One region of the Streptomyces sp. NPDC047974 genome, then DNA from elsewhere that is predicted to be linked to it. Evidence: riboswitches for the same ligand, from Rfam matches in the RefSeq annotation. Region 1 holds a riboswitch; the other holds the start of a gene.
What was found. Region 1 has a riboswitch for S-adenosylmethionine ahead of thrC (threonine synthase). Riboswitches for the same ligand answer to the same signal wherever they lie in the genome.

Region 2: another riboswitch for S-adenosylmethionine. It lies ahead of AB0E19_RS23560 (IclR family transcriptional regulator); the one in region 1 lies ahead of thrC (threonine synthase).

Annotation. Positions count from the first base shown of each region.
Region 1 is NZ_JBEZNU010000014.1:88,013-92,236, forward strand. Features, by position in the region: gene AB0E19_RS20945 (MoaD/ThiS family protein) at 1-123, opposite strand, end outside; gene thrC (threonine synthase) at 156-1,466, opposite strand; SAM riboswitch class I at 1,484-1,626, opposite strand; gene AB0E19_RS20955 (glucosyl-3-phosphoglycerate synthase) at 1,748-2,689, shown strand; gene AB0E19_RS20960 (hypothetical protein) at 2,728-4,224, shown strand, end outside.
Region 2 is NZ_JBEZNU010000017.1:27,748-31,971, reverse strand. Features, by position in the region: gene AB0E19_RS23570 (SpvB/TcaC N-terminal domain-containing protein) at 1-624, shown strand, start outside; gene AB0E19_RS23565 (SMI1/KNR4 family protein) at 624-1,103, shown strand; SAM riboswitch class I at 1,330-1,471, shown strand; gene AB0E19_RS23560 (IclR family transcriptional regulator) at 1,666-2,388, shown strand; gene AB0E19_RS23555 (hypothetical protein) at 2,501-2,749, shown strand; gene AB0E19_RS23550 (MBL fold metallo-hydrolase) at 2,746-3,732, shown strand; gene merB (organomercurial lyase) at 3,757-4,224, opposite strand, start outside.

The DNA.
Region 1 (4,224 bases):
GCCCGTGTGGTTCTTCTCCAGGTCGGCGATGACCTCGGCGAGGGTGCCCCCCTCGGCGGGGACCTCGGCCTGGCCGCCGGTGTAGGTGCGGAGGATGGTGGGGATGCGGACGTTCACGGCCATGTCGATGCTCTCCGTACGGGTGTCGGCGGGTGTCAGTGGGCCAGGCCCGCGTCGCGGAACGCGTCCAGGCTCGGGCGGATGGTGGCGGTCGCCTGAGAACTGTCGGCAACGGCGTCCAGGGTCTTGAGCCCGTCACCGGTGTTGAGGACGACGGTGGTGAGGTTCGGGTCGATGACGCCGGCCCCGACGAGCTTGCGCGCCACGCCGACGGTCACGCCGCCGGCCGTCTCGGCGAAGATGCCCTCGGTCCGGGCGAGCAGCTTGATCGCGTCCACGACCTGCTCGTCGTTCACGTCCTCCACCGCGCCGCCGGTGCGGCGGGCGATGTCGAGGACGTACGGGCCGTCGGCCGGGTTGCCGATCGCCAGGGACTTGGCGATGGTGTTGGGCTTCTGGGGCCGCACGACGTCGTGGCCGGCCTTGAAGGCCGCCGACACCGGGGAGCAGCCCTCGGCCTGGGCGCCGAAGATCTTGTACGGCTTGTCCTCGACGAGGCCCAGCTTGATGAGCTCCTGGAGCCCCTTGTCGATCTTGGTGAGCTGGGAGCCGGAGGCGATCGGGATGACCAGCTGGTCGGGGATGACCCAGCCGAGCTGCTCGCAGATCTCGTACGCCAGCGTCTTCGAGCCCTCGCCGTAGTACGGGCGGAGGTTGACGTTCACGAAGCCCCAGCCCTCGCCGAGCGGGTCGCCGATGAGTTCCGAGCAGAAGCGGTTGACGTCGTCGTAGTTGCCCTCGATGGCGACGAGGTCACCGCCGTACACGCCGGCCATGACGACCTTGCCCTGCTCCAGGTCGTGCGGGATGAAGACGCAGGAGCGGAAGCCGGCGCGGGCGGCGGCGGCACCGACGGCGCCGGCGAGGTTGCCGGTGGAGGAGCAGGAGAGGGTGGTGAAGCCGAAGGCGCGGGCGGCCTCGATGGCTTGGGCGACGACCCGGTCCTTGAAGGAGTGGGTCGGGTTGCCGGAGTCGTCCTTGACGAAGAGCTTGCCGGGGGCGACGCCGAGCTCGCGGGCGAGGTTGTCGGCCTTGACGAGCGGGGTCCAGCCGGGGTTCAGGTTCGGCTTCTCGGCGACGTCGGCCGGGACGGGCAGCAGGGGCGCGTACCGCCAGATGTTCGCGGGGCCGGCCTCGATCCGCTTCCGCAGCTCCTCCGGGTCGCCGAGGGGCAGTTCGTAGGCGACTTCGAGGGGGCCGAAGCAGAGCTCGCAGGCGAAGATCGGGCCGAGGGCGAAGATCTCGCCGCATTCGCGACAGGAAAGCCCGGACGCGGGACCGAGATCGACGGTGGTGCCGGTGGTGTCAGCGGCGGCGGCAGCGGGTGCGGAGGTCTGTACAGCCATGGAGGGGAGGCCCTTTCTCCTCATCTTCCTCATGACGCATTTCGCCATGAGACGGATTTGGCACCTTCCCTAGCCGGGGGCCTCGCTGGTGCAAGACAAACCGACTGGAGGGTTGCCGGGGCTTCAACGGGCCGTATCCCTCTGCCCCTCTGGATGAGCGGTATTCGATTGTGAGACGCGGGCGGGACCCCGACATGCATCGGGCCTCCGCGTTGTTCAAGACTGTAACCGAAGGCTTCGAAGGTGGAGACGGTCGTCCGATCCGCGAGATGGAGATCACGTTGCTGGAAGAAGTGGAGCGCTGGCTGACCCGGCGGTCCTGGTCCGTGTCCGACCGCCCCCTGGAGCGGGTGCTCGCCGCCAAGCGGGGGACGACGGTCAGCGTGGTGCTGCCCGCGCTGAACGAGGAGGCGACGGTCGGGGACATCGTCAGCGTGATCCGGCGCGAGCTGATGACCGAGGCGGTGCCGCTCGTCGACGAGCTGGTGGTGATCGACTCGGGCTCCACCGACCGCACCGCCGAGGTCGCGGCGGCGGCCGGCGCGCGGGTCGTCGCCCGCGACGACATCCTGCCCCGCATACCGGCGGTCCCGGGCAAGGGCGAGGTCCTGTGGCGCTCACTCATGGTGACCGGCGGGGACGTCGTGTGCTTCGTCGACGCGGACCTGCGGGACTTCTCGGCGGACTTCGTCACGGGGATCGTGGGCCCGCTCCTCACCGACCAGGACGTCGATCTCGTCAAGGCCATGTACGACCGCCCGTTCGGTGACACCCCTGGTCAGGGCGGCCGCGTGACGGAACTGGTGGCGCGCCCGCTGCTCAACCTGCACTGGCCGCGCCTCGCCGGCTTCGTGCAGCCGCTGGGCGGCGAGTACGCGGCCCGGCGCTCGCTGCTCGAACGGCTCCCCTTCCCCGTCGGTTACGGAGTGGAGCTGGGCCTCCTCGTCGACGCGCTGCACACGGTGGGCCTGGACGCCCTCGCGCAGGTGGACGTCGGGGTCCGCAAGCACCGGCACCAGGACGGGCAGGCGCTGGGCCGGATGGCGGCGGCGATCTACCGCACGGCGCAGCTGCGGCTCTCCCGGGGCCATCTCGTACGCCCCGTGCTCACCCAGTTCGAGCGGGGCGAGCACGGCTTCGAGCCGCGCACGTACGCGGTGGACACGGAGGAGCGCCCGCCGATGGTCGAGATCGCGGAGTACGCGCAGCGCCGCGTGGCGTAACATCCGCAGATGATGTGTTTTGCCTACATTGCCCTTTTATGTACTTCAGATCATCGCGCCCGCTCCTCCGCGTGCTCGCGGCGGGCTCCCTCGCCGCGGGCGCGCTCTCGCTGACGACGGCCGGGCCCGCCGCCGCCGACGTCGTCGAGCCCTTCGGCGAGCGGTACCAGGAGTCCCTGTACGGGGACTTCACCACCATCGGCAACACCGTCATGGGCTGTCCGCAGACCCCCGCCGACCTGGCGGCCCGCTGCGCGACCGCCACGAGGGGCGAGGGCGCGGACGACGACGACGCCTTCGTGATGCGGCGCCTCGACACCGCCGGCACCGGTGACGCGTACGGCTCCAGCACCGGCCGGGTCCGGCTCCCCGAGGGCGCCGAGGTGGCGTACGCCCGCCTCTTCTGGGGCGGCAACGACGGCACGCACCGGGGCCCGAGCGGGGCGCGGCTGAAGCGCTGCGACCTCTCCGGCGCCGATGTGGCGCCCTCCCCCGGGGACCCGGCGACCACGGCCCCGCTGCTCTCGGTCGGGGCGAAGGCGGCGGCGCCCGTCTCGATCGACAGCATGGTCGTCGACCCGGCCGGCACCGGCGGTCCGCACTACTACACGGGCGAGTCCGACGTGACCGCCGCCTTCGCGGGCGTCTCGGGGACGGACGCGCCGGTGGCGGTCGGCGTGAGCGGCGTCTGGGCGCCGGACGGCAAGGGCTGCGTCGCCGGCTGGTCCCTCACCGTCGTGTACCGCTTCCCCGGCCCCGACCCGGCGAAGGCGCCGGAGCGGCGCTCCGTCCACGTCTACGGCGGGCACGTCCTCCAGCGCTCGACCTCCCCGGCGACGACGATCACGGTGGACGGCTTCCACCGCTCCCCGGGGAGGGCGCGGGCGAGCGTGACGGCGTACGAGGGCGACGGGAACACCCCCGGCGACAGGTTCCTCGTCGACGGGAAGAACGTCACCGAGGCGCACACCGGCGACACCGGCGACACCGGCGACTTCTTCGTCGGAGACGGCGACGGCGCGGTCTCCCCGGACCTCGTCGACAACCTGTCCGTCGACGCGAAGGAGTTCGACGTCCCCGACGGCGCGGTCCCGGTCGGCGCGACCTCCGCCGAGCTGGCCTTCTCCACCGACGGCGACACCTACGTGCCCTCCGGCCTCGCCTTCTCCGTGCCCGTGCCGGACCTGGAGGTCACCAGGACCGCGCACCCGCGCACGGTGAAGCCCGGGGACACCCTCACGTACACGATCACCGCGAAGAACGTCAGCGGGCTCGACCACCCGGACGCCTCCTTCGCCGACGACCTCACCGGGACCCTCGACGACGCCGACTACGCGGGCGACGCGAGGGCGGACCTGGGCGAGGTCGCGTACGGGAAGCCGAGGATCGGCTGGACCGGCGACCTCCCGGCCGGGAAGACGGCCACCGTCACGTACTCGGTGAAGGTGAAGGACCCGGCGACGGGCGACGGAAAGCTCCGCAACGCGGTCGTGGTGAGCTCCCCGCGCTCCCACTGCGGCGAGGGCGGCGAGGGC
Region 2 (4,224 bases), on a different contig from region 1:
GTGAAGATCACCGTCGACACCGACGGCCCCGCCGGCGAGCGGACGGCCGCCGTCACCGCCACCGACAACCACCCGTTCTGGATCGAGTCGCTCCGCGGCTGGCTCGACGCCGAGGACCTGCGTCCGGGGATGGGGCTGCGCACCGACAAGGGCGCGTCCGTCGCGGTCGTGGCGGTGGAGGAGCGGACGGCGCCGCGGCAGCGGGTGCACAACGTCACGGTCGCGGACCTGCACACGTACTACGTGCTGACGGGTGGGACCCCGGTCCTCGTCCACAACTGCGGCGGAGCCGTGCCGCAACACCCGTCGACGTGCAACTGCGCGAACGGCGGCATACCGCAGGTGAGGAACGGCAAGCTCGCCGGCGGCGTCCACCCGGTCACCGGCGTCCCGTTCGACACGCAGGGATTCCCCGACTTCTCCGCCTGGCGCCACCCGCAGGTCGCGGACGTCCGGATCCAGCTCACGGGAGACAGGAAGAAGGACTTCGCGCTGGCCAACAAGGCGTCAGGGCTACGGGGGACCCCGGAAGGCTGGACCTGGCATCATCACCAGGACAGCGGGCTCATGCAGCTCGTCGACCGGGACATCCACGCCGAGACGGGCCACACCGGAGGATTCTGATGACGGAGGAGCTGTTCGACGACAGCGACTACTACACAGGCCCTCGGCTCGACAAGGAGATGGTCCGTCGAGCCGAGGAGGACCTGGGGGTACGGCTGCCGGACAGCTACGTCGAGACGCTCCTCCTCCGCAACGGCGGCACCCCGCGGCGCCGCTGCTACCCGACGCCGTTCCGCACGTCGTGGGCCGAAGACCACTTCGAGATCAGCGGCATCCGTGGAATCGGCGGAGCCCGGGGGATCGACGCCCGGTCCGGAGGGGGAAGCGCCTACCAGATCGAGGAATGGGGATACCCGGACATCGGAGTGGTGATCTGCGACACCCCTTCGGCCGGCCACGACACGGTGATGCTGGACTACTCCGAGTGCGGACCGTACGGCGAACCCGCCGTGGCGTACATCGACGAGGACCGTGTGCCGCGGCGGGTGGCGAGGTCGTTCGCCGAGTTCCTCCAACGACTGGAGCAGACCCGCGAGTAGGCGCGGGGGCGAGCACCGGACGGCTCCCGGCCGGCGCCCGGCCGGACCCAGGTGATCGGCATGCCCCGGGCCTGCGCCACCGGGCAGGCCCGGACACTCGGTGACGGCGTGGGCCGGCAACCCTGGGACGACAAGTACTGCGCTTCCCGGGGCCTGCCTGATCCGGCGCCCTCCCGCGCGGGACGCCGTTGCCCGGTAGCACCCGAAGTCTTGTATGGTTTCTCGCGAATCATCCAGAGGGGTGGAGGGACCGGCCCTACGAAGCCCCGGCAACTCCCCGGTCGACTCGGCGTTCCATGATCGCCGCGCGTCGTCGGGATCAGTGCCAACTCCGGCCCGCGCCAACGTGGCGCGGGAAAAGATGAGGAGACACGGTGCTCTCTGTGCTGCCTTTCACCCCGGCCCTGTCCCGCCCGGGCTTTCCGCGTACCCGTCTCGTGATCGTCGCGGCATTCCAGCCGACCGCCTCGGCTCTTTCCCGCTGATCATTCCTGCCCTCTCTCCCCCGGGCGAGGTCTCTGCGAGCCATGGCTCGCAGATCGAGACTGGAGTACCCCCTTTCATGAGCATTTCGGTCATTTCCAGTGGTGTGGGCGTCCTCGACAAGGCAGCGGTGATCCTCGACGCACTGGCGTCGGGCCCGGCCACTCTTGCCGGGCTGGTCGCCTCCACCGGCTTGTCACGGCCCACGGCCCACCGACTCGCCCTCGCACTCGAGCGCCACCGTCTGGTCGGCAGGGACCTGCAGGGCCGCTTCGTCCTCGGCCCTCGGCTCGGCGAGCTCTCGGCCGCCGCGGGCGAGGACTGCCTGCTGGCCGCCGCCGGCCCGGTCCTCACCTCCCTCCGGGACACCACCGGCGAGAGCACGCAGCTCTACCGGCGCCAGGGCGAGATGCGCGTCTGCGTCGCCACCGCCGAGCGGACCGCCGGCCTGCGCGACATCGTGCCGGTGGGGTCCGCGCTTCCCATGAAGGTCGGCTCCGCCGCCCAGATCCTGCTGGCCTGGGAGGAACCCGAGCGCTTCTACGAAGGTCTGCAGGGTGCCCGCTTCACGGCCGCCGCCCTCAGTGGCGTACGGCGCCGGGGCTGGGCCCAGTCGATCGGAGAACGCGAACCCGGCATGGCCTCCGTCTCGGCACCGGTCCGCGACTCGTCCCAGCGTGTCGTCGCCGCCGTCACGATCAGCGGCCCGATCCAGCGCCTCACCCGAAACCCCGGTGTCCGGCTCGCGCAGGCCGCCGTCGACGCGGCCGACCGCCTCACCGAAGCCGTCTCGCACCCCTGACCCCGCCAGCACGACGTGGCGGCCCTGGCTCTCCCCCGCCCGCCCGAGCCACCGCCCGGCTCCTCGGCCACACCGTTCGCGCCGCAGCACGCACCCGAAGGAGAGGACGTACGTGGAAGACCGCATGCGGCAGGAACAGGCGAGTCCCGCCGCGCGAAAGCGCGTCCAGGACAGCTTCGTCCTGCAGGACCCGACGTCCCACCTCGGTGCACGGATCACCCACATCGGCACCGTCCTCAAGCCCGGACGCCCCCTGACCGTCTGCCGGCTGGATGTCTACGGCGTGCAGGCCGACGGCTCCCGCAAGCTCGTCGCCGACGGCCGGCAGACCCTGATCCGCGTCGCCAGGACCGCCCGGTGAGCCCCCGACCGGCCCCTCCCGTCCTGCCGTCGTGGCTGACGTGGTGGCAGCGGCCCTTCCCCGACGCCAACACCCTCCTGCTGCCCGGACGGCAACCGGCCCTCGTCGACAGCGGCTTCGTCGGCCACGCCGACGAGACAGCCGCCTGGGCCCGGGCGAACGCCGGGACCATCGACCTGGTCGTCAACACCCACTGGCACTCCGACCACGTCGGGGGCAACGCCCTCCTCCAAGCCGGGGGCGCCGCCATCGCCGCGGGCACCCCGGAGGCCGAGCCGATCTCCCGCCGGGACCCGGGCTGCTGCGCCGCCGAGTACCTGGACCAGCCGGTCGCCCCGTACACCGTGGACGTCCCGCTCGAGGACGGCCGGCTCCTACGGCTGGGCGATGCCGACTGGGAAGTCGTCCGCACCCCCGGCCACACGCCGGGCCACCTGGCGTTGTGGCAGCCGGAGGAGAGGCTGCTCGTGGTCGGTGACGCACTGTCGGACTACGACGTCGGCTGGGTCAACCTCGCCCTCGACGGCCCCGACGCGGCCGACACCGCACTGGCCTCGCTCAAGCGGATGGCCGACCTCGATCCGCGCCTGATACTCCCCTCCCACGGCCCGATCCCCACCGACCCCGCAGCCGCGTTCGCCGCCGCCCTGCGCCGTGCCCAGCGGCTCGTCGACGACCCGGCCGGAGCGGTCTGGTACGGCGCACGGCGGATCTTCGCCTTCGCCCTGATGATCCGCGACGGGATTCCGGCCGACGAGGTCGAGCCGTACCTCCACGCCCGTGCCTGGCTGACCGACGCCGCCCGCCTCCTGGACGTGACCCCCGAGGACCTCGCCGCCGAACTGGTCACCACCATGCTCGGCAGCCGTGCCGTCGTCCTGCGCGACGGCCGCCTCCGCGCCGCCGCCGACCACGCTCCCGTGGCGGCCGAGACGCTCCGTGTGCCGTACCCGCGGGCTTGGCCGGGCACGGGGCCGCGCTGAGCGCGGGGCGGGAGGGATCCCTTCTCAGTCGGGCAGGCCCCAGAAGGAGCCGTGCAGGCCGACCTCGGCGAAGTAGGAGGCCGCGGCGGCGGGGTCACGGCGGACGTAGCCCGCGTCCAGGCGTCCGGTGTACCAGTCGCCGGCGAAGCGCCACAGCGTGGGCAGGTCCATGACGTAGCCGCGCTCGTGCCCCGTCCTGTGCAGCCAGGTGTCGACGCAGTCGGTGGAGCAGAACAGGCGCTGGTTGCCGCAGGTGCGCACGACGTCGTCCCAGGCCCGGTTCATCGGGGTGAGGAAGTGGGCCACCTGGTCGCCCTTCGGGGGTGCCTCTCGGCCGACCACCCAGGCGTGCGGGGTGTCGCAGGCCGGGCAGCGGGTCGCGACCAGTACGTCGGGTTCGTCCTTCAGCAGGTGGGGCAGGGCGAACGAGTCCCAGGCGCACCCGCCCCACCACAGGGTGTGCGCGCCCATGACGGAGAAGCCGAGCGGCAC